Regions from separate parts of the Exiguobacterium sp. PvP048 genome, predicted to be linked through region 1. Evidence: riboswitches for the same ligand, from Rfam matches in the RefSeq annotation. Region 1 holds a riboswitch; each other region holds the start of a gene.
What was found. Region 1 has a riboswitch for thiamine pyrophosphate ahead of thiT (energy-coupled thiamine transporter ThiT). Riboswitches for the same ligand answer to the same signal wherever they lie in the genome.
Positions count from the first base shown of each region.

Region 2: linked by a shared signal. The riboswitch ahead of thiD (bifunctional hydroxymethylpyrimidine kinase/phosphomethylpyrimidine kinase) and the one ahead of thiT (energy-coupled thiamine transporter ThiT) in region 1 are both predicted to bind thiamine pyrophosphate.
Region 3: linked by a shared signal. The riboswitch ahead of tenI (thiazole tautomerase TenI) and the one ahead of thiT (energy-coupled thiamine transporter ThiT) in region 1 are both predicted to bind thiamine pyrophosphate.
Region 4: linked by a shared signal. The riboswitch ahead of tenA (thiaminase II) and the one ahead of thiT (energy-coupled thiamine transporter ThiT) in region 1 are both predicted to bind thiamine pyrophosphate.

Region 1 covers NZ_JBEPSU010000001.1:176,336-182,473, reverse strand. The annotation lists gene pknB (Stk1 family PASTA domain-containing Ser/Thr kinase) at 1-152, shown strand, start outside; gene rsgA (ribosome small subunit-dependent GTPase A) at 190-1,095, shown strand; gene rpe (ribulose-phosphate 3-epimerase) at 1,097-1,753, shown strand; TPP riboswitch at 1,777-1,883, shown strand; gene thiT (energy-coupled thiamine transporter ThiT) at 1,947-2,507, shown strand; gene ABIC15_RS00935 (thiamine diphosphokinase) at 2,507-3,115, shown strand; gene ABIC15_RS00930 (amino acid permease) at 3,181-4,584, opposite strand; gene rpmB (50S ribosomal protein L28) at 4,726-4,914, opposite strand; gene ABIC15_RS00920 (Asp23/Gls24 family envelope stress response protein) at 5,198-5,560, shown strand; gene ABIC15_RS00915 (DAK2 domain-containing protein) at 5,586-6,138, shown strand, end outside.
Region 2 covers NZ_JBEPSU010000004.1:90,050-96,187, reverse strand. The annotation lists gene ABIC15_RS09880 (VOC family protein) at 1-224, opposite strand, end outside; gene ABIC15_RS09875 (murein hydrolase activator EnvC family protein) at 480-1,904, shown strand; gene ABIC15_RS09870 (murein hydrolase activator EnvC family protein) at 2,113-3,399, shown strand; TPP riboswitch at 3,460-3,570, shown strand; gene thiD (bifunctional hydroxymethylpyrimidine kinase/phosphomethylpyrimidine kinase) at 3,688-4,497, shown strand; gene thiM (hydroxyethylthiazole kinase) at 4,478-5,248, shown strand; gene thiE (thiamine phosphate synthase) at 5,238-5,876, shown strand; gene ABIC15_RS09850 (hypothetical protein) at 5,891-6,138, shown strand, end outside.
Region 3 covers NZ_JBEPSU010000002.1:503,908-510,045, forward strand. The annotation lists gene ABIC15_RS07015 (MFS transporter) at 1-684, opposite strand, end outside; gene ABIC15_RS07020 (OsmC family protein) at 889-1,314, shown strand; gene nagZ (beta-N-acetylhexosaminidase) at 1,320-2,549, shown strand; TPP riboswitch at 2,609-2,711, shown strand; gene tenI (thiazole tautomerase TenI) at 2,802-3,398, shown strand; gene ABIC15_RS07035 (NAD(P)/FAD-dependent oxidoreductase) at 3,395-4,387, shown strand; gene thiS (sulfur carrier protein ThiS) at 4,384-4,587, shown strand; gene ABIC15_RS07045 (thiazole synthase) at 4,591-5,358, shown strand; gene ABIC15_RS07050 (thiazole biosynthesis adenylyltransferase ThiF) at 5,355-6,138, shown strand, end outside.
Region 4 covers NZ_JBEPSU010000002.1:247,561-253,698, forward strand. The annotation lists gene abc-f (ribosomal protection-like ABC-F family protein) at 1-1,550, opposite strand, end outside; gene ABIC15_RS05765 (DUF1002 domain-containing protein) at 1,839-2,720, opposite strand; TPP riboswitch at 2,911-3,016, shown strand; gene tenA (thiaminase II) at 3,091-3,786, shown strand; gene ABIC15_RS05775 (sporulation protein) at 3,854-4,627, opposite strand; gene ABIC15_RS05780 (class I SAM-dependent methyltransferase) at 4,744-5,928, shown strand; gene ABIC15_RS05785 (BrxA/BrxB family bacilliredoxin) at 5,963-6,138, shown strand, end outside.

The DNA.
Region 1 (6,138 bases):
CGGTCATCGAAGAATCGATCGATCAGGACGAAACGTTTGATGTTCCATTAACGATTGATCCGGGAGAAGAAGGTAAGATCACCATCTATAAAGATGACGAAGTTTACCGGGCGAAGACGATTACGTACAATCAGGCAAAATCACAAGAATAATGAGCAGGAAGTTGATCCTGACAAAGGAGGGCATAGGATGGCAGAAAATCGAATTGAAGACAATCGGGAAGGAACGATCATTCGGCTTCAGGGTGGATTTTATGATGTCATGACACCTCAAGGCGAGATTCGTTCACGGGCACGCGGTAATTTCAGAAAACGGGGCATCAGCCCGGTTGTTGGGGATGAAGTCGTTCTACACATTGAAAGTGAGACCGGATATATCCTGGAAGTAAAGGACCGTCAAAACTTCCTCGTTCGCCCGCCGGTTGCCAACATTGATCAAGCATTGTTGGTTGTTTCAGCAGCAGAACCTGATTTTTCTGCCCATCTTCTCGATCGGTTTTTGGTACTGATCGAAGCAAAAGAGATTCAACCGATCATTATCTTGACGAAGATGGACTTGCTGCAAGGAGAAGCCGAACAGCATGTATCCGAAGCGATTGCTGCCTACCGGACAATCGGCTACCAGGTCATCGAAACGTCAAGTGAGACCTTGACCGGAGTCGAATCCGTCCGTCCGTTGCTGAAAGATAAAACGAGTGTCCTGGCCGGACAGTCCGGTGTAGGAAAAAGTTCGTTGCTGAATGCTTTAGAACCTTCATTGGCACTGGAAACAAGTCATATCTCGAAGGCACTTGGACGCGGACGCCATACGACCCGCCACGTGACCCTGATGCCGCTCGGTGATGGATTAATTGCGGATACTCCGGGATTTTCGAATCTCGATTTTCCGCATGAAATGGAACTGGAAGAGTTACGTTGGTGTTTTCCTGAATTCGTTGCTTTACAGGATGATTGCAAATACCGCGGCTGCCTGCATCTGAATGAGCCCGGTTGTGCCGTTAAGCAGGCTGTCGAGGCACATGAAATCATGAGTTCGCGGTATACGAATTATGGTATGTTTGTAGAGGAAATCAAGAATCGGACACGGAGGTATTAACATGATTAAAATCGCCCCATCAATCTTATCAGCGGATTTTGCAAATTTAGAGCGGGATGTCAAAGCAGTAGAAGCGGCAGGTGCCGACTACATTCATTTTGATGTCATGGACGGTCAATTTGTTCCGAATATCTCATTCGGACTTCCTGTCTTAAGCAGTTTACGTCAAAAAACAGACATGATTTTGGATGTGCATTTAATGATTGACCGTCCGGAAAACTTTGTCGAAGCATTCGTTGAAGCAGGGGCTGATATCGTGACATTCCACGTCGAGGCAACGAATCACGTCCACCGTGTCCTGCAACAGATCAAAGCAGCCGGTGCGAAAGCGGGCGTCGTGCTCAATCCGCATACACCACTTTCGATGATTGAACACGTGCTGGAAGAAGTCGATATGGTGTTGTTGATGACGGTCAATCCAGGTTTCGGTGGTCAAGCCTTTATTCCGGGTGTCATGAAGAAATTAAGTCAACTGGCTGCGCTGAAAGCGGAATATGATCTATCGTTTGAGATTGAAATCGATGGCGGAGTCAACGCAGAGACGGCCAAATTATGTATCGAAAACGGTGCAAATGTTTTGGTCGCAGGTTCGGCGATTTATAATGCGCCGGATTATTCAGAAGCAATCACTAGTATTCGGAATGCCGCTCACGTATAATAAGAGCAGAATCAAAATTGAATGAAGACCGCAAGGGGTGTCGCGTCAAGCGGCTGAGAGAAGTGATTGGACTTTAACCCTTCGAACCTGTTCCGTTCAGACGGACGTAGGGATGTGGCGCACGCAGGCAGTACGGCGTTCGTCGTACTGTCTTTTTGCCGTCCTGCGATTTTATTTTTAGGAGGAAAAAAGGATGAAACGGCTACAAATGTTAATGGAAATTGCAATCTTTGCAAGTCTTGGTGTGGTGTTCGATTTATTGATCCCGTTTAAAATGCCTCAAGGAGGTTCCATCAGTTTGGCAATGTTACCGATTTTCGTCATGGCGTTTCGTCACGGCGTTGTCGGTGGGGTCGTGACGGGAGCACTCGTTGGAACAATCCAACTGATGTTCGCTCCACAAATTCTGACGGTCGTTCAGCCGTTACTCGATTATACGATTGCGTTCGGAGTCGTCGGACTGAGCGGACTGTTTGCCCGTCAAGTTAAAAAAGCAGCAGCAGCCGGGAAGAACGGCCGTTTGATGGCGATTGTATTAGGTGCGACATTGTTAGGTGCGGGCTTACGTTATGTCTGTCACGTCATCAGCGGAATCGTCTTCTTTGCTGAATATGCGGAAGGTCCGGTCGTTCCGTATTCCTTGATCTATAACGCGACGTATATGGTTCCGTCCTATCTGTTATGCGGTATTGTCGCAGGGCTCCTGTTTACGACGGCGCCACGGCTTCTTCGTTATTCGGCACGAGGTGTCTGATGCGGGTCGTGATTGTAGCAGCCGGTCCGGCGGAAGACATTCCATCCTTACAACCGTTTATGGAGGAGAAGCCGGTTGTCATTGCTGTCGACGGCGGGGTCACCGTATTGGCGCAACAAGGTCTCGCTTTTGACTTGGCCATCGGTGACTTTGATTCGCTCGGATACAAACCGGAAGGGGCAATCATTCATCCGGCTGAAAAGGATGAGACCGATTTGGAACTGGCATTACGTTACGTCAGTCAACATTATGAAGCAACGGAAGTGCTGGTATTCGGTGCGACCGGCGGACGACTGGATATGACGCTTCAAAATGTCTATCTGTTAAAGCAATTCCCGCTCGTCCGTTTGATGACGAAGCGGGAAGAGATCCGTTTCCTGCAACAGGGACAGTATGACATCAAAGCAGACCAGTATCATTATCTGTCCTTCATTCCGCTCGTCCCGACGCGTTTGACGCTCCAAAGGGTCAAGTATCCGTTGACACAACACGATGTCCCGGTCGGCGGATCGTTGACCGTCAGCAATGAATGGACGAATCAGGGACCGGCAAAAGTGACGGTGCACACAGGTGAAGTTATCGCATTACGGAGTTTGTCGGACCATTGAAAAAGCGTGTTCGTTAGGATTGCCTAACGAACACGCTTTTTTAGGATTCTGTAGGTGGAGGCAGTTCAAGATTCTAACGTGGAACTGGCTGCCTGACGCTCGGTTTGAGCTGCAATATGTTTTCCTTTGACGAACAGATGGTAACAACCCCATGTCAAGAGGAAGAACGGAACACCGATATACAGCGCAATCCGTTGATCCGCCTGAAACGCCAAGCTGATCAATACGAGCATATTCAGAGAAAACGAGATGATCGGCAAGACCGGGAAGAACGGTGTCTTGAATTTTAATTCACTGACAGCATGCCCGTTTTTGATGAATTGACGACGGAACGCAATCTGCGAAGCGGAAATTGAAATCCATCCGACTTGTGCACCGAGTCCTGCTAGTGACAACAACCAGATGAAGACGGTATCTTCCGCGAAAAAGGCGGTCAGAAGCGATAACATCGCAAACAGCATCGTAAAACATAACGCCCGCATCGGTACACCACGCGAGTTGACGATCGCAAGTTTTTTCGAAATCATGCCTTCTTGAGACATCGACCATAACATCCGGGTAGCAGCGTATAATCCCGAGTTCCCGACCGACAATAAGGCAGTCAGAACGACGATGTTCATCAAATCGGCCGCGTACGGAATCCCGATCGCATCAAAGACCATGATGAACGGACTGCTGATACCGCCGGCTGTTTCATAAGGAATCAAGGCGCCGACGATTGTAATCGAAAGAACAAAAAAGATGAACGTCCGCCAAACCGTATTGCGGATCGCTTTCGGAATCGATTTTTCGGGATCGTTCGACTCTCCGGCCGCAACCCCGATCAGTTCCGTCCCCTGGAATGCGAAGTTGACGGCGATCATCGTCGTCAAGACTCCGAGCGCACCGTTCGGGAACAATCCGTTTGAAGTAAAGTTGGCGAATAAACTTTCCGGGCGTGCTGCCGTCATATCAATCCAGCCAAACCAAGCCGCTCCCCCGAGCGCGATGAAAAATAGAATGGCCAGGACTTTCAGGCTCGAGAACCAGAATTCAGCCTCCCCAAAGGCTTTGGCAGATACGGCGTTAAGTCCGAATAAAATGACGGTGAAGATGGCACACCAGATGACGATAGGGGTGTTCGGAAACCACCGATCCATCAGACTTCCGGCTGCCGTGATTTCAAGTGCCACCGTCACGGCCCATCCGAGCCAGTAAATCCAGCCGACGGCAAATCCGATACCCGGTCCGATGAAACGTGTCGTATACGTTTGAAATGATCCGGAAACCGGCATATGGACAGCCATCTCTCCTAAACATAACATTGTCAGATACATAATGGTCCCACCCACGATGTAAATGAGGACCGCCCCGAGCGGTCCTGCTTGCGAAATCGTTAATCCGGAACCGAGGAACAGTCCCGTACCGATAATCCCTCCGAGTGAAATCATGAAGAGATGCCGGCTTGTCATTTCTCTTTTTAACTGCATGTCTGACCCTTCCCCCTTGAAAAAAATAACTGCTCACTTATTGTAAGCGTTTTCAATTATTCGGACAATTAGTTTATAAGAAAAATAAAAAAAGGACAAAAAAAGAACCGGAAGGGAAGATTCCCATCCGGTTACTGCGCCTTATACGCGTTCGACTTTACCTGATTTGAGCGCTCGAGCTGAAACCCAAACCTTTTTAGGTTTACCGTCAACGAGAATACGTACTTTTTGTACGTTGATTCCCCAAGTGCGTTTCGTTTTGTTCAATGCGTGTGAACGGTTGTTTCCCGACTTCGGCGATTTCCCAGTAACGTAGCATTTACGTGCCATGTGTTCCGCCTCCTTTTATGTTGTTTTGCGTTCGTCCTAATAGACACTTTGCTATCTTATCATGCTGTTAAGACGGTTGCAACATAAAAAAAGTAGCTGACAAGAAAAAAACTTGACAGACAACCTCAAAATTTAAAATAATGAATGAGGATGATGGTAAAAGTTCATTTGACCGCTACTATTTTTCACATATTCATTGTATAGTCAGTACGGCGACTTTTCAATAGTAGGTCCTTATAGTAGAATTATGGGAAGAACACAATTAACAAAGGGGGCTACTCAGGTGGCGATCGAGATGAAAACGACCTATGGAAAAATTGATGTAGACAACGATGTCGTTGCGCAACTTGCAGGCGGAGCGGCGATGGAATGTTTTGGTGTCGTTGGTATGGCGTCCCAGTCACAAATCAAAGACGGGCTGGCTGAACTGCTGAAACGCGAAAACTTTGCACGCGGTGTCATCGTACGTCAGGTATCGGAACAAGTTCACATCGATATGCATATCATTGTTAGTTACGGTACGAAAATCTCAGAAGTCGCAAACAACGTCCAGAGCCGTGTGAAATATTCACTCAGCCAGGCACTTGGTTTAGAAGTGACATCTGTAAATATTTTTGTCCAAGGAGTCCGCTTGACGAATGTCTAAGGCGGGAATAGAGGAGGAAACTTTAGTGAGTGTAGATCGTTTAACAGGAGCGCAACTGGTCAAGATGATTCAGAATGGCGCAGCGAATCTCTATCAAAATGCGGATTTTGTCGATTCGCTGAACGTTTTCCCGGTCCCAGATGGTGACACGGGAACAAACATGAATTTGACGATGACGTCGGGTTCAAAAGAAGCAGCCAAAACAACAACAGACTCGGTCTCAGAAGTTGCCACGGTCTTTGCACGAGGTCTTTTAATGGGAGCGCGCGGAAACTCAGGCGTTATCTTAAGCCAATTGTTCCGTGGTTTCTCAAAATCAATCGAAGGAAAAGATGCGATTGATACAAAGGAATTCGCAGATGCCTTACAAAAAGGGGTCGACACAGCATATAAAGCAGTCATGAAACCGGTTGAAGGAACGATTTTGACGGTAGCACGCGAGACAGCTGTCGCAGCGATCGCCCAGTCCGAGACAACAACGGATTTACTCGAACTGATGCGCGGTGTCGTTGAAGCTTCAAAAGTGTCACTCGAAGGCACACCGGACCTGTTACCTGTACTTAAAGAAGTCGGCGTCG
Region 2 (6,138 bases), on a different contig from region 1:
CCTTTTCCCCGTTGTTTTAAAAAGCGGGCAATCGGACTTTCCGGACTTGTAGGAGTCAACAATTCAATATGCGCATCTTCAAATTCAATGACAGCAATATTAGACGCAACCCCCGGTGTCGGATTGCTGTACTCACGAATTAACGTTCCTCCTAAAACGGTCGTATAAAACGTAATCGCTTCCTGCATATCCCGAACAGCGATGCCGGTATGATCTAAATACATAACAGTTCCTCCTTTACTTCGATAGTCATAGTGTGTCAAACTCTTTTCCAACACGCAATGAAGAAGATCCGGTTGGGGTGTCTGGATAGGAGCGAAAAGAGAACTTATCCAAAATGACATCTCACTGAAATATAATACAAGGAAAATGAATGCTATAATCAAAAACGTTCTTATAATTTTTAAAAAGTATTACTAAATTTAAATATCATCATTCGATTACTTATATAAACTACACAGAAAAAGAGGGAATACTACATGAAAAAAACGTTCGCGTCGCTCATCGTTTCGGCACTTATTCTTTCATCGACTCCTCACTTCGTAGCAGCAGATGACTTAAGTGAACAAAAAGCTAAAAACGAACAGAAGCAACAAGAAAATGCCAAAACACAAAAAAACTTAGAATCGTCCGTTAATCAAGAAGGACAAAAAATTTCCAAGACTCAGCAAGAAGTTAACCGCTTGGACGAAGCATTAAACGAAAAAATGTTTGCAGTTGAAACAAAAGACCGTCAGATCAAAGCAACTGAAGCAGAAATCGTTGAACTTGGAAAGCAGATCGAAAAGTACAAAGCGAAATTAAAACGCCAAGAAAAACTGCTTGGTGACCGTCTTCGTGTCATGCAAGAAAATGATGGGAACTCCATTAAATGGGAAGAAGTCATTTTTGGATCAAAAGATGTCGGGGATCTGGTCAGCCGCGTTTTAGCGGGGAAATCCATCTCACAACAAGATGATAAAATGATTACCGATTATCAAAACACACAAAAAAAATTAGCAGCTGCTCAACAAGAATTAAAAGATAAAAAAGCAAAACTTGTGACGGAGAAACAAGAGTTGAAACGTCAACAAGCGGAACTTGAGCAACAGCTCAAAGAACGTAACAAACGCTTAAAAGAACTCCGGAAACAGAAAAAGAAATTTGAAACTCAGTTGATGGATGCAAAAGAAGTACAACAAATTTTGATCGCGCAAGAGCAAGCAATTGCAGCTGAAAAAGCAGCTCGCGAACGTGAAGCACGAATCGAAAAAGAGCGTCAAGCGCAAGCGGCACGTGAAGCAAAAGCACGTGCAGAAGCACAGGCAGCACAAGCAGCAGCTGAACAACAGGCGGCAGAAGCAGCCGCTGCTAAAGCAGCAGCCAAAGCGGAACAAAAATCGTCAACACCTGCTACGTCGACGAAACAATCTACGCCATCTGTGACTGTGCCGAAAGCAGCACCGGCACCAACACCGGAACCGGCAGCACCAACACCTGCTCCATCATCTTCTTCTATGTTTATTCATCCGACAAGTGGATCAATCACACAAGGATATGGTTCAGCAAGCGGTTCGAACGGTTATTCTTTCCACAATGGAATTGATTTCGGAGCGCCGGTCGGTACGCCGATTGTTGCAGCAGCAACAGGAACGGTTATCACTGCATCAAGTGGTGGTCCGTACGGTAATCATGTCATGATCGCACACCAATTAAATGGAAAAACATATACAACGGTTTACGCGCATATGAGTTCATTAAATGCACATGCTGGACAACGTGTCAGTCAAGGACAACAAATCGGTGCCCTTGGCAGCACAGGGAATTCAACAGGCCCGCACTTACACTTTGAAATTCATGTAGGTGGTTACAGCTACAGTGCTTCAGGACCGGCGAATTCTGTAAATCCAATGTCGATGTTATAATTACGGAAAAAGCGATTGCTATGGCAATCGCTTTTTTTGTGTGTCTTGATCAAAATGAAAAATGTTATATTACAAAAAAACGCTTTCACTTGAAACATAAATGAAATTTTACTGAAACTATTACGATGCTATAATCAATCTCAGACATAAATACTTTGAATTAACTACTTTTCAAATAAGAAATCATACATAAGTGAGGAAATGAGACATGTTAAAAAAATTGTTGTCAACGGTATTGTTAGGAGTGTTGCTCGTATCAACTGCGCCGACTTCTGGTCATGCTGCAACGATTAAAGAAAAGAAATCTCAAAATGCGACAGAACAGCGTCGATTGGAAAAAGCCATTAAAAATCAAGAAGCCAAAATATCGGCGGAACAACGCGAAATCAATAAAATTGATGTAGCGATTAATGAAAATATTTTCCGGATTTCCGAAAAAAATAAGCAGATTAAACAACTAAACCTTCAGATTGAAGATCTGGAAGCGGAAATCGTCCGCTATGAAATCATGCTCACACGTCAAGAAGAGTTGCTCGGAGACCGGTTACGTGTACTTCAAGAAAACGACGGTAATTCGATCAAATGGGAAGAAGTCATTTTTGGTTCGAAAGACCTGGGGGATTTATTCAGCCGTGTCATGGCCGGTAAAAAAATCGCCGAACAAGATGATAAAATGATTTCTGCTTATTTGGAAACACAGGAAAAGCTGGCGGAAATGAAAAAGAACCTCATCACTAAAAAAGAAGAGCGTGTTCAAGAAAAAAAATCATTGCTCATTCAAAAGAAACAATTAAAACAACAGATGAAAGAACGGAGCGCAACCCTGAAAAAATTACGTAAAGGGAAGACGAAGTTTACGACAAAACTGTTGAGTGCCAAAGAATTACAGGCGACTTTAGAAGCTCAAGAAAGAGCGATTGCGGCAGCAAAAGCAGCAGCGAAAGCCGCCGCAGAAAAAGCGGCGGCCGAAAAGGCAGCAGCGGAAAAAGCAGCAAAAGCAGCAAAAGAAGCAGCAAAATCAAAGCATGAATCAAGTGAATCAACGGTTGTTCCGACTCCTGTCAGCAGTGGACCGACCGGATCGGCGAAGTTTGTTCGTCCGGCTTCGGGTGGTGTCTCACAAGGATTCGGACCGGCCAGTGGAGCGAACGGTTATACTTTCCATAACGGTGTCGATTTCAGCGGACCTGTCGGATCGCCAATTCGTGCGGCGGCTTCCGGAACAGTCATTACGGCCGGAAGCGGCGGACCTTACGGGAATCACGTCATGATTTCCCATTTCCTTGACGGTCAAGTGTATACAACGGTGTACGGTCATATGAATTCGTTATCGGTTTCAGCAGGTCAAACGGTCACTCAAGGTCAAACGCTTGGTACTCTTGGGAGTACGGGTAATTCGACAGGACCGCATTTGCACTTTGAACTGCATATTGGTGGATATCAATATAGCGCGTCAGGACCTGCTAACACGGTTAACCCACTTGGATACTTGTAAAAACGAGCTTCGGCTCGTTTTTTTGATGGTGCTGTGATACAGTGAAAAAGAATTTAAATTACGAGCAACTAGGGGAGCTGGAGGAGTCCGGCTGAGAGGAAAACCACTCTGTTTTCGACCCTGTCACCTGAACTGGATAATACCAGCGTAGGAAAGTTGAGATCGAAGACATGAGTACTTTAGCCGGTCAACCTGGTTATTCATGGCGTCGTCTGCTTTTTTACAGCGGACGGCGCTTTTTGTTGTCCGTTTTCTCCTTATTTGCTCACAGGAAAGTGAGGAATTGGAATGAAACACGTATTGACAATCGCCGGATCCGACTCCGGAGGCGGAGCGGGAATTCAGGCAGATTTAAAAACATTTTCAGCACTCGGCGTATATGGAATGAGTGTCATCACGGCGATCACGGCACAAAATACACTGGGTGTTCAAGCGGTTGAAGACGTCTCTCCCGAGCTTGTGGAAGCGCAGTTAACCTCGATTTTTTCAGATATCCGTGTCGATGCCGTCAAGATCGGAATGGTTTCTAATCAGGATACGATTCAAGTGATTGCCCGACAACTGGAAAAGTATTCTCTGCCGATTGTTCTTGACCCCGTCATGGTCGCAAAAGGCGGCCATGCTTTGTTACAACCGAATGCGGAACAGGCATTACTTGAACAGCTGTTACCACTTGCGACTCTTGTGACACCGAATATTCCTGAAATCGAGCGGATGATCGGCGGAACGGTCCACTCACTTGCGGATATGAAGCAAGCAGCGGTAAAGCTGACTGAACGTCGGGCAGGAGCTGTGTTGCTCAAGGGCGGGCATTTGGAAGGACAAGACGCCACTGATCTTTTATATACGGACGAACGATATGTCGTCTTTGAACAAGAACGGATAGCGTCCCGCCATACGCATGGGACAGGCTGTACGTTGTCCGCTGCCATCGCCGGCAATCTGGCTCTTGGTCATTCACTGGAAGACAGCATCCGTTATGCGAAACGTTATGTGACCGAAGCGATTCGTCACGGTTTTGCTCTTGGACACGGAATTGGACCGACACATCATTTTCATGAACTTTGGAGGGATACACATGTTACGACGCATCCATGATAAAAAACCGTTGATTCATCATTTAACGAATACTGTCACGATCAATGATTGTGCCAATATGACACTTGCGCTTGGGGGATCTCCTGTCATGGCAGAGGACCTGCTCGAAGTCGAAGAGATGGTTGGTCTTGCAGACGCCGTCGTGATTAATACAGGAACCATCAATCCGGACATGCGCAAAGCACAGCTTTTAGCAGGAAAAACAGCTAACCGACTGGGGAAACCGGTCATTTTGGATCCGGTGGGCGCGGGAGCCACGACATTAAGAACGGATTTTATGAAACAACTGATGGAGGAGATCACCTTTACGGTCATCAAAGGAAACGCTTCGGAAATCAAGACGTTGCTCGGACAGGCCGCTCGAACGAAAGGGGTCGATGTAGCGGAAGGGGAATCACTCGATCTTCAAAGTGTTCACGCCTTCGCTTCCCAGACGAAACAAGTCATCGTCGTCACCGGACCGGTTGATTTTGTGACGGATGGAGTCCGTCAACATCATCTGGATGTCGGGACAAAACGACTCGGTCAAGTGACAGGAACAGGATGTATGACCGCTTCCTTAATTGCGACGTTTCTGGGAGCAGGATACGGTCGTTTCGACGCAGCTGTATTTGGGACGTACGCCATGGGAAAAGCAGGGGAAACGGCCGGAAATCGTCCTGGTATCGGCAGTTTTCGGACCGGATTGTTTGATGCGGTCAGTCTGATGACAGAGGAAAGTTTGCCGGAGGTGCAGATGAATGGACAGTGAATACTTGATTTATGCAGTGACGGATAGACGTCTGCATCCGCATCTTCCCTTGGAGGATGCTGTCGAAGCAACGATTAAGGGCGGTGCAACGATTGTTCAATTACGGGAAAAAGAGATGTCGGGTAAGAATTTTCTCGAATCAGCCGTTGTACTGAAGGATCTGACTGCCAGTTATAATATTCCGTTGATTATCAATGACCGGATCGATATCGCTTTATTAGTCGAAGCGGGCCTGCATATCGGTCAAGATGATATTCCTTTAACGGAAGCACGTCGATTGTTACCGACGGCGACGATCGGTGTTTCCGTTTCAACGGTCGAACAGGCTGTGGCAGCAGAGCAGGACGGTGCAGATTATTTAGGAGTCGGGTCACTTTTTCCGACGGCGACGAAACAAGATGCGACATTCATGTCACGTGTGACATTAGAGCAAATCAGGAAAGCCGTTCGCATCCCGTTAGTAGGCATCGGTGGAATTAGCGAAACAAATGTATCGTTACTTGATTCTCTCGTAGATGGATATGCCGTGGTGTCCGCTTTGTTTGCCAATCCGGAAATTGAACGAACGACGAAAAAGTTTAAACAGACCGTCGAACAAGTGCGTCAGAGCGTTTCAGACAGGGTATAATCCTTCTAGAGGTGATGGTCGTGAAATGGCAGTCTGTTCGATTTCGAGGACGATGGATTCGATATAAAATCGAACCGCAAATCATTCGAGTCGAAAATCGCGGGAAATATCATTTAGGGGCAGCTCTATTTCCTTTCCCGAATCGTTATTCCTATCAACTGGCGGTCTTATTAAAGAATAAATACCAGCAACAGTATAAACGTTCCTTACTCATTCAAACGAGTTCCATCGCAACGGAAATCTGGGGACACACACATCTGGA
Region 3 (6,138 bases), on a different contig from region 1:
GTATGTCGCACCGAATCCGAATGAGGGAATGAAAAAGGCGATCATGATCCGTGGATTGGCGAGTAAACTGAGCTGTTCGCGGATTGAACCGGACGATTCCGATTGCTGGACCGGAACGACTTTCAAGACAGCAAGCAGAGCGACGACACCAAGACTGCTCGTCAGCCAAAACGTGGCAGAGTAACCGGCATGTTGTCCGATGAATGTACCGATCGGCACACCGAGGACGTTTGCCATCGTGAATCCACCGAAGATGAAGGAGACAGCGACGCCGCGTTTCGCGATCGGCACACTGTCGCTTGCGACGACCATTGCCAGTGAAATCAGGACACCCGTCAGAACAGCCGTCACGATTCTTGACAACAGCAACAGTTCATAATTCGGTGCGATCCCGCTGCAGATATTCAGGATGATCCAGACGAAAATCAGACTGAGCATTAACTTCCGCCGTTCAAGGTGTCCGGTCAAGGACATCGTAATCGGTGTTCCGATGGCGAAGGCAATCGCAAAGGCGGAGACGAGCGTGCCGGCTTTCGCAATCGTGATGTTCAGACCGTCCGCAATTTCAGATAAAATACCGACGATGACGAATTCGCTTGTTCCAAGGACAAAAGTCAACATGGATAACGTCGCGATTAACAGCCAGTCGGCTTGACTCAAACGAGTCGATGATGATGATGACATAAATAATTCCCCACTTCTGGCGCCTGTGCGCAAAAAAACTATCGTGTATCAGAATAGCATGATTTAACAAGGGCGGAAACCGAATTTGCCTGACCCGGAAAAAGAAGCATTATTGTGAATAGACAGTCAATTTCACTTGTCATGCATTCGGGTATACTAACAGAGTAGGAAACATCACTTAAATTAGAAAAGGACGTGATCTTGATGCAAGCAACAGTCATTTGGAATCAAAAGATGGGCTTCAGCGGGGAGACCGAATCCGGACATCACCTAGCGATGGATGCAGCGCCGGAAAACGGCGGGGACAATCAGGCACCCCGGCCGACAGAACTCCTGCTTCACGCCGTCGCCGGTTGTACCGGCATCGACATTGTCTCGATTTTAGAAAAGATGCGCTTGACGCTGACGTCATTTGAGATGGATATTGAAGGAGAACGGGCGGATGATCATCCCCGGCGTTTCACGACGATCTCGATTCATTACCGGCTCGAAGGTGATTTACCGGACGATAAAGTCCGCCGGGCGATTGCCTTATCAAAAGACAAATACTGCTCGGTCTCACAATCGCTGAACGCAGAAATTGAAGTCTATTACTCGATCAACGGCGTCCGGAACGAGGAACCGATTTGAAACGGATGGTTCCTGTTCTGTTGGCAAGTGTCCTCCTCGCCGGTTGTGCTGACGAGCCGGTACAACCGGTCGAACCGCAACCGAAGCCGGCGAAGAAAACAAAGCCGCCGCAGCCGGATCGACCTTCTGCTGCTGAGCGGGCAGAGAAACAACTTAAAGAAACCGTCTCGAACATGTCGACGGCGGAAAAAGTCGATCAGTTGCTGTATATCGGTGTGACGGGAACAGCTTTGACACAAGCCGACCGAACGCTGTTGCAGGATCATGCACTCGGTGGTGTGCTGTTACTCGGCGGCAACATCACGTCGACCGATCAACTGAAAACCTTTACGGCAGCGATTGCTGAAGCCCAACCGGCTGATGCAAAAGCGTTTCTCGGCTTTGACGAAGAGGGCGGACGCGTCAGTCGGGTCCCGGACGCACAGCTCAAATTATCACCGAGTCTGTCGTTCGGTCAAAAAAATGATCCGGCATTGATGAAGGAAGTCGGACAGACACTTGGTTCGATTTCCCGTTTTTACGGCTTTAATATGGACTTCGCCCCGGTTCTTGACGTGAACAGTAATCCGGCGAATCCGATCATCGGCGACCGGGCCCTCAGTGCGGATCCGCAACAGGTCGCACGGCTGGGTGTGCCGTTGATGCAGGGAATGAAAAAAGAAGACATCGTTCCGGTCGTCAAACATTTTCCGGGACACGGTGACACGACGGTCGATTCCCATGTCGGTCTGCCGCGGGTCGATGCGACAAAAGCGGAACTCGAACAGACGGAACTGGTCCCGTTCAAGCGGGCGATTGAAGAGGGGGCCGAGATGGTCATGGTCGCGCACATCCTGTTCCCGGCCCTCGACAAAAACCGTCCGTCTTCATTGTCAAAACCGGTCATGACCGGCGTCTTGCGGGATGAACTGAAGTTTGACGGAGTCATCATCACGGATGATCTCGTCATGGGAGCGATTACGGAACAGTACGGTCTTGCCCAGGCCGCAAGTCTTGCGCTTGAAAACGGTGCCGACATGGCGATGTTCTCGGCTCCGGGTACGTATACGTCCGTCCACAAGGAAATCATGGCACGGATCAAACAAGATAAATTGTCGAGAGCCGATCTCGATCAGAAGGTCATCCGGGTTTTACGCTTAAAACAAACGTATGACTTGTCGCAAACGAAACGTGTCGACGAATACCAACGCTTGATCGAGCAGGTCAAAGCGGTCGAAGCGGACATGCGACATTAATCAAGGGTAGAACAAATCGGACTACCCGTGGTAAACTACAGGCGTACCACACAAATCAATATCTACACTAGGGGAGTCTCGCAGCAGACTGAGACGGAAGTATCCGGACCCTTTGAACCTGATCTAGTTCGTACTAGCGGAGGGAAGTGGATTCCGATCATTCATAAAGGATGCGACGACTGTCGCCCTTTTTTGTAGGACCACTCCATCAGTTCATGGGGTGGTCCTTTTTCGTGTGGAAAGGGGGAAATGATGACGCAGTTACATCTGTTGACAACCGGTCAACAGGGCTGGGAAACGCTGGAACATACATTACCGGAACTCGCGATGCGTGTCGACCGGATTCATCTGCGGGAACCGCTTTGGTCCGCACGGGAGTTGGTGACCTGTATTGAGTTTTTAATGAAATGCGGGGTGCCGGCGGAACGATTAATCGTCCATGACCGTCTTGACGTCGCTCTCGTCACCGGCATCGGGATTCAACTGACGACACGCAGTATTCCGGTCGATCGTGTCCGGAGCCGTTTTCCGGAACTGCGGATCGGTCAATCGGTCCATTCGCTGACGGAAGCGGCAGCAGCAGAACAAGCCGGTGCGGATTACGTGATGTACGGTCACATTTTTGAAACCGGATCAAAACCCGGTGTACCGCCGCGGGGACTGCATGCCTTAAAACAGATTGTCGAGCAGGTCTCGATTCCGGTCATTGCGATCGGCGGCATCAAACCGGGCAACGTTCAGGAGGTCATTGCGACCGGTTGTTCGGGCGTTGCCGTCTTGTCGGGGATTCTCGGGCAAGCGAATTCGCTTAAAGCAGCTGACCGGTTCCGGGAGGTGATGCAACGATGACACGACCAGATGTCTTAATCATCGGGACCGGCATGATCGGTTTGACGCTCGGCTATGAGTTGCTTAAACGCGGACAAACTGTCCGTTTACTTGACCAGTCGACAGCCGGACAAGGGGCGACACGGGCAGCGGCAGGGATGCTTGCGACAGACGAAGAACTGCCGGAACCGTTACACGAACTGGCGGCGCTGAGCCGGACGTTGTATCCGGAGCTGGTCCGGCAATTGATGGACGAGACCGGTCTCGGGAGCGGTTATCTGGAACAGCCGTTTTGCCTGCATCGAGGAAATCAATTCTTGACGTTCGAACAAGTCGGACAAATCGATTCCCGATTAGTGACGCAGGCTTTACGGAGCGCGATCGAACGACGGGGCGGAGTCATTGAAGAAGACACATCTGTTTCGCAGCTCGTTCGGGACAAACAGCGGATCATCGGCGCCGAGACGAACCGGGGTCTGCGGACAGGCAGACAAATCATTGTCGCCAGTGGTCGTGGATCGGAAGCCGTGTTACGTTCGATCGGCATCACAATCGATACATGTCCGGTCAAGGGGGAATGCCTGTCCGTGCGCCTCATGACCGGATGGCTCGACCGGACACTGTTTAATGAACAGGTGTACCTCGTTCCGAAAGCAGACGGACGAATCATCATCGGAGCGACGGAACGGTCCGGGGATGAATCGACGACCGTCAGTCTCGACAGTATTCGTTTGTTAGTGAATCAAGCCATCAGGCTCTATCCGCCGCTTGCGGAAGCTGTGTTTGTCGAAGCGTGGGCCGGCGTCCGACCGCAAACCGGTGACGGTCTGCCGTATCTTGGACCGGTGGACGGCATCGAAGGATTATTCGTCGCAACCGGTCATCACCGGCATGGCATCTTACTGGCACCGGCGACGGCGACTGTGCTGGCAGATTGCATCATGGGGCAAAAACCGAAAGTGATGTTGGGTGCTTTTAGTCACCAGCGACAGGGGGAGAAAACGAAGTGAACATTCGTTTAAATGGAAAAGACTACGCATTGATCGAAGAAACGACGACGTTACACGACTTATTGCAACATCTGGCGATTGACGGAAAAATCGTCATCATCGAGCAGAACCGGCAGATCATCGATCGGTCCCGTTATCCGGACACGACCGTCCAACCCGGTGATGTCGTTGAAATCGTTCATTTTGTAGGAGGAGGATGAATCATGTTAGAAATCGGTGGAAAAACATTTGCTTCACGCTTGTTACTCGGAACGGGAAAATATCCGGATGCAACGACGCAACAACAGGCGGTCGAAGCATCCGGGACGAACATTCTGACGTTTTCAGTCCGACGGCTCGACGTCTTTGCTAAAGGACAGACCGACCCGCTCGCGGCACTTGATTTAAACCGCTACGATTTGTTGCCGAACACGGCGGGTGCAAAGACGGCGGAGGAAGCCGTTCGCCTTGCCCGACTTGCCCGCGCATCCGGGATGTGCGATATGGTCAAAGTTGAAGTGATCGGGTGCGACAAGACGTTATTGCCGGACCCGGTTGAAACGTTGCGGGCGTCAGAGGAACTGATCAAGGACGGTTTCATCGTCTTACCGTATACTTCCGACGATTTATTGCTGGCGCGCCGGCTCGAAGAACTCGGTTGTCATGCGATCATGCCGGCCGCATCACCGATCGGTTCCGGTCAGGGGATTCTGAATCCGCTTGCGCTCAGTTTTATCATCGAACAACTGACGGTCCCGGTCATCGTCGACGCCGGCATCGGTTCACCGGCAGACGTGGCTTACGCAATGGAACTCGGAGCGGATGCTGTCCTGTTGAATTCAGCCGTCGCCCACGCCGGAGATCCCGTTAAGATGGCACAGGCGATGAAACTGGCGGTCGAAGCGGGGCGCCTCGGTTTTGAAGCGGGACGGATCGAGAAAAAACGGTATGCGACGGCAAGCAGTCCGATGACCGGGATCAGCCGACCGTGACGGATCGGTACAGCCGGCAAGTCCGATTTCGTCCGATCGGACAAAAGGGGCAGGATCAAATGGCGGATCGTCACGTCGTCATCATCGGTGCCGGTGCACTCGGGACTGCGAATGCCGAACAGCTTGTCCGGGGAGGGGTCGGACACGTCACGTTGATTGACCGGGATCATGTCGAGTGGAGCAACCTGCAACGGCAACAACTCTATACGGAACAGGACGTGCAGGATCATTTGCCGAAGGCGGTTGCGGCCAAACGCCGGCTCGGCAAAGTCAATTCGGTGGTTTCCGTCACGGCGATCGTCGAAGATGTCACGCCGGAAAATATTGAACGTTTGGTCCGCGGCAGTGATTTAATGATTGATGCGACAGACAACTTCGGTGTCCGGATGCTGATCAATGATGTGGCGGCAAAAAGCGGTATTCCCTGGATTTTTGGTGCCTGCGTCGGCAGTTACGGCATGACTTATACGATTCGCCCCGGCCAGACCCCTTGTTTGCATTGTCTGCTTGAACATCTGCCGAAACAGCAGGAGACATGCGAGACGTCGGGCGTCATCAGTCCCGTCGTCCAGCTTGTCGCGGCGCATCAAGTGACGGAAGCCTTGAAGTATTTGACGGGAGCGGACAACGCCTTACGGCAGACGTTGCTGTCGTTCGACGTCTGGGACAATCATCAGAGTCAAATCAACGTCGGTTCTCTCAGACAATCCGCGTGCCCGTCTTGCGGAGACGATCCGGTCTATCCGTATCTGAATGCACCGATCGTTCAATTCGTGACTT
Region 4 (6,138 bases), on a different contig from region 1:
GCCGGCGTTTGCTCAAGCCAAAGTGTTTTCGTAAACAGACGATTCAAGAAGTAGCGGTCATGTGAAACGGCGATCAACGTCCCTTCAAACGACTCAAGTGCCTCTTCGAGAGCGTCACGTGATTCGATATCGAGATGATTCGTCGGTTCATCGAGAATCAAGACGTTTAGTTCCGAGTGGACTAAAATTGCGAGCATCAGACGCATACGCTCGCCCCCGCTTAAAGCGCTCACAGGTAAAAAGACACGCGGACCGAAAAATAAAAACTGGGCGAGGTGTTTTCGGGCTGTCCCTTCATCGCTAGCGATACTTGACCGGAAGATATCAATCAAACGTTGATCGTCAGGAAAATCGATGTGTTGCGATAAATAGCCGATTTTCACCGAAGGCCCCCGCGAGATGAGACCGCTTGTCGGTTGGATCCGTCCTAACAACAGTTGCAACAGTGTCGTTTTTCCGCTGCCATTGGCGCCGACGATGGCCAGGCGATCTTTTGCGACGATTTCAACAGTTAAGGCGTGAAACAAAGGATTCTCGGTAAAGGAGACCCTGACATCTTCTAGTCGATAGACCATCCGGCTTGTTTTGCCTTGGGCATTAAAAACGACATCGGGCGTCACGGCTTCGAGTTGAGGACGTTTAATACGTTCGATCCGTTCAAGTGCCCGTTCCATCGATTTCGCTTTCCGAAACAGCTTTTCGCTCGGTGGAGAAGCTTCATTCGCCCACTGGCGAAGGCGGCGGATCGCATCCTTCATTTGCTTGATTTTTTTTTGTTGTTCTTGATAGGCATGGAATTGCTCGAGCAACAGCCGTTCTTTTTCCGTCATATAGTACGAATAGTTCCCCCGGTATAGTTGAATCTGACCATCTTCCAGTTCGGCAATGCTCGTTACGACCGTATCGAGAAATACACGATCGTGTGACACGATCAGAACGGCGCCGGCATAGCTCGATAAAAAGGATTCAAGCCATTCGACGGCTTCGAGATCAAGATGGTTCGTCGGCTCATCGAGAATCAACAAATCGGGTTCGGTTAACAGCATACGTCCGAGGCAGATTTTCGTTTGTTCGCCGCCGCTGAGCTGCTCGAACGACCGGTCGAGTAGAGGATGTAGTCGTAAACCGTTAATCATCCGGTCGACTTTGGATTCAAGCAGATAACCGCCTTGCCGCTCGAATGTTTCCGTCACCTTCGTGTACTGCTCAAGCAACGATTCGATTTGATCCGTGTTCGTTGTCATGGCTTGTTCGAGATCGTGTAGTGACTGGCGTAAGTCGAGCAAGGAGGCAAAAGCGGTCCATAGGACATCAAGTCCGGTCATGCCGGAATTGTAGACCGGTAACTGTTCCAAGTAACCGATCGATAGTCCGCTTTTTTGATAGATAGTCCCGGCATCGGGTGAATCAAGTCGTGCCATCAAACGCAGGAGAGTTGTTTTCCCGCTCCCGTTGCGTCCGATTAAACCGATCCGGTCGTTTGATTGGATAAAGAGGGAGACGTCCGTTAGAACGTCTTCGCCTCCGAATTGTTTTGTCAGGTGTTGCATGTCGCAGATCATCATAGGAAATGTCCTCTCTGACGCATCAAAAAAGGAGAGTGCAAACAGCACTCTCCTCGACTCGTGGAAGATGCGCTTTGCTTTATTTTTCAAGTATGGAGTTCTTCAAAAAAGGGCAGACTGATCCCTTAGAACGCCATTCCATGAAAAATTGCGCGCAACAGATAAAGTTGTTCCATCAACCAATGCTTACACGCAGCAAAACCCATGTCTTCCCACCACCTTTTCTCATTCGATGACTCTATTTTACCATTTCAACCGGAACGAAAGAACAGATTATTTAAATAAGCCGGCAATGGAGTTGAAAAATGCACTTAAGCCGTCAAACAGCTTTGCAAAAAATCCTTTTGTTTCTTCTGAGGTTGCAAAGGATTGAATGTTTTGCCCGGCATCCTTCAATCCATTTTCAATTTGTCCCCAGTTGAGGTCTGCTTGCTCCATTTGATTAAACAAACCGGTCAAGCGTTCCATCTGGGCATCGGACAGATTGATGTTGTTGTTTTGAATGACTTGGACGATGACATTCTCGATCTCGACTTTTGTTTCCGGTTTTTGTTTGGCGATTTCCGCTTTGATTTCGTTCATCAAGTCGGCGACTTTGTCCGTTCCGACCGTTTTCCCAACGTCCGACGTGACGGACAATTCTTGTTGGGCCAAATCTTTTCGTTCATCCGTCAGTTTGATCCCGGTTTCAGCCGACGTCTGATCGTAGGCTTTCATGATTCCGGTCAAAGCCGAAGTGCCGGTTACTTTATAAGGGGATGTGATGGTGATGTCGGCATCGGTTACGCCGGCCGTGACGAGGGCATTCAAGTACATGTCTTTCGTCACCCACGTGATATTTTCCGTTGCGACGGACAGACCGTCACCTTTTTCGGCTAACTCGATCTTGGCGGAGGAATACATGCCGCCGCCGCGCTGGGACTGGGGAATATTTTTCCCGAGATATTTTTCTTCGTCCGCAGACGTCGCGATAATCGGAGTGATGCCTTCCGGTGCATTCAGGCGGGACAAGACCCATGTTTTATCCTTTGCCCCAAGCGATTCGCCCAGTGTGATGATTGTTTTATCGACGACCTGCTCGGCAGATGCAGCGGTTGGCAGTAATAGCATCGTGGCAAGTAATGCCGAAGCGGTCCATGTGATGGTTTTATTCATAAAAAATTCCTCCGTTATTTAAGTATCAGGTACTAAGTTCAGTCTAATCGACCGGTGACAGAAGAGAATCGGTCTCAAGAACGAGCTGGCATCGACCTTCCGTCATGTACATTGTACAAAAAAATCGAGTGAAATGACGAGAATGGGTCAATTCCATATCAAATCATGATAAACTCAAAACAAATCAAATAACGACCACTAGGGGAGTCAGTAGGCTGACTGAGACGACGGAGACGTGCGGACCCTTTGAACCTGATTAAGTTTGGACTTACGGAGGGAAGTGGCGTGGCTGATCCTCTTTTTGTGATCGTTTCACGTCATACCTGACAAATGGTGTGGCGTTTTTTTGATTAACAAAGGGGGAAACAAGATGACATTCAGTGAAGAAATCCGGCAAGCGGCAAGACGGTATTGGGACAGCAGCTTTATCCATCCATTCGTAACCGGCATTGCGGACGGAACATTGCCGGAAGAAAAATTTCGTCATTATGTTTTGCAGGATGCCTATTACTTAAAACATTTCGCAAAAATTCAGGCACGGGCCGCTTCGAAAGCACAGGACTTCGCAATGATTGCCGAACTTGCGGAACATGCGACGTCGACCTATGCTGCAGAACTCAGTCTGCATCAATCGTTTTTTGAACCGCTCGGAATTTCAGACAAGGTACTGGCAGAGTTTGAACCGGCACCGACTGCATACGCGTATATTTCGCATATGCACCATGCGAGTGAAGGAACGCTTGGGGAGACGATCGCTGCGATTTTACCGTGTTACTGGCTTTATTATGAGATTGGACAACAGTTACAAGCCGCGACACCGGCTTCACCGATTTATCAGCAATGGATTGCGACATACAGTTCGGAATGGTTCGAGCGGGTGGTCTTTGAACAGATTGACCGGTTAAATGAGTTGGCAGAGAAGGCGGGTGAACATGAACGCGTCCGGATGAAACAACATTTCGTCAGAAGCTGTTATTACGAATTGATGTTTTGGCAGATGGGCTGGGCGGAAGAAACGTTTGAACGGCAGTATGAACAGACGATGGAAATGACATCATCCAAGTAAAGAAGGAAATACAAACACCGGATCCGCTTATCGTCGGATCCGGTGTTTGTTCTATAGAAAACATCAATCAACTGTGGTGTTCAATCAAATCGGCGAGACGTTGCTTCACGAGTGACGGATTGGTTAAGTCCTGATTCGATAATGAAAGTTTTGTCATCGTCTCGTCGGTTCCTGCCATTTCGCTGAACAGCGAACCGAGACTGTGGGCACGGCGGTCAATTTGGACGACGATGTCGATGCCGGAGCGGTCCTGTAATAAAATGACTTCGATTTCGTCCAGCTTGTGAGCGTAATGTGTCCCGCGGGCAGAATACTCGAGTTCCTGTGCAATCGGCAAATCTTTCCGGAAACGTCCCGGTAATTTTTCTGTATCGGCCTTTTTTAAGCGGAATCCAAGATCTTCCATTGCTTCGAGGATGACCGATTGATGGTCGTTCGCCTTGACGACGACCGCGTCATGGTCGGAAGGGTCGACGGCTTGCGCGATGTCGAGGCCGGTCTCAATCCATGATTTCGATTGGCTGACGGAGAGTGGTGTATTAAAGGGAACTTGGAGTGTAAACGGAATTTCCCGTTCAACGCCTGCTTCGATTGTAAACGGTGCTTCATTTAATGCAAAACGGTCGAGTGTGAACGTTGTAAATGACGTACTGTCCCCGACTTCTTGTTTGTACTGGGTATTAAAGGCGAGATAAATCCGGGCGATTTCCTGATCGACGTTACCGCCTTTAATATGAACGACTCCTTGAATCGTTCCACCTGGTTCACATTGATCGTGCTCGAGGCGTGTATCGACGGTGGCGGCACCGATGCCGATTTGCGAAAGAATTTTTTTGAACATGTTGTGTTCCTCCTTAAATTAAGTATGACAGCCGAAAATAAAGCTGACTTGCTTGTCGAACGGGGACGAATTTGCTACAGTTTCGAAAGACCAAACAAAAAAGGACGGGACGATACGTGGAACTACACCAATTAAAAGACCTGCTCACTAAAAAACTGGAGGCGGCTTCACTCGTCCACGCGACGATCAGCGGTCCGCGCCAAAAATCAAACGATCTTCGTCGAATCAAGTTAAAGCCGATTCTACTTAAAGATACGTATGCAATCCAGTTAGAGTTTCAACATGAACGGATCATTAAGCATGAGAACTTAAGTATAGAAGAATTTATTTTACGAATGGACGAATATTTTAATGAATTTCGTCAATTTTTATTCCGTTTTGAGACGGAAGAAGTCCAGTTCCAGCTTTCGAAGAAAATGAAAGTTTCGCTGAAAACGACAGCCAAGGAACCGGTGAAGGCCGAACTGTCTCATAATCGAAAGAAAAGTCATCTGCTCGAAGACGGCGTGCCGGTCCCGTTTTTGATCCGTCTTGGTGTCATGACGGAAGACGGACAGGTCAAACGTCAAAAATACGATAAGTTTAAACAAATCAATCGTTTTCTTGAATTCGTCGAAGACAGCATTGCAGCGTTGCCGCAAGGGCGTACGTTACGGATTTTGGATTTCGGGTGCGGTAAATCGTATCTGACGTTTGCTCTTTATCATTACCTGAAGGTCGTCAAGGGCTTTGATTTAAATGTCACCGGTCTTGATCTTAAGAAAGAAGTCATTGAGGACTGCACCGTGATCGCTGCTGACTTAGGGTATGACGATTTATCATTCCGTGTCGGGGACGTCCATGATTACGACCAGGATACGGAAGTTGATTTAATGGTGACGCTGCATGCTTGTGACGTGGCGACGGATGTCGCACTTGCCCGTGCCGTTGATTGGAACGCATCAGTCATTCTCAGTGTCCCGTGTTGTCAGAAAGAATTGAACCGTCAATTGGATTGTTCACCGCTTGACGTCATGCTGCAACATGGATTGATTCAAGAAAAGTTTGCTTCACTCGCGACGGATTCCATCCGGGCAGAGTTATTGACACTGGTCGGATACGATACGCAATTGCTTGAGTTCATCGATTTGGAACATACGCCGAAAAACATCTTGATTCGGGCCTACAAGAATCCGAAGCAGCCAACGGAAGAAAAAATTGACCGGTATATCGCTTTCCGAGACCTGTTACACGCTAAACCGTATTTAGAACACGAATTGAGCGGCAGACTTGGACAGATTTCACCGAAACTCGTACAATAAAGAAGACAACGATTTAAAGGGGGAAATAAATACAATGGATTTCCAAATGTATTTTGAAGATGTCGTTCAAACGGCACGTAAAGAAGCAGCTGCGGCTGGTTTTGAAGAATTAACGACGGCCGAAAGCGTCGATGAGGCGATGAAGCGTGACGGTTTGACGCTCGTCCTCGTCAATTCGGTTTGTGGATGTGCCGGTGGCATCGCGCGTCC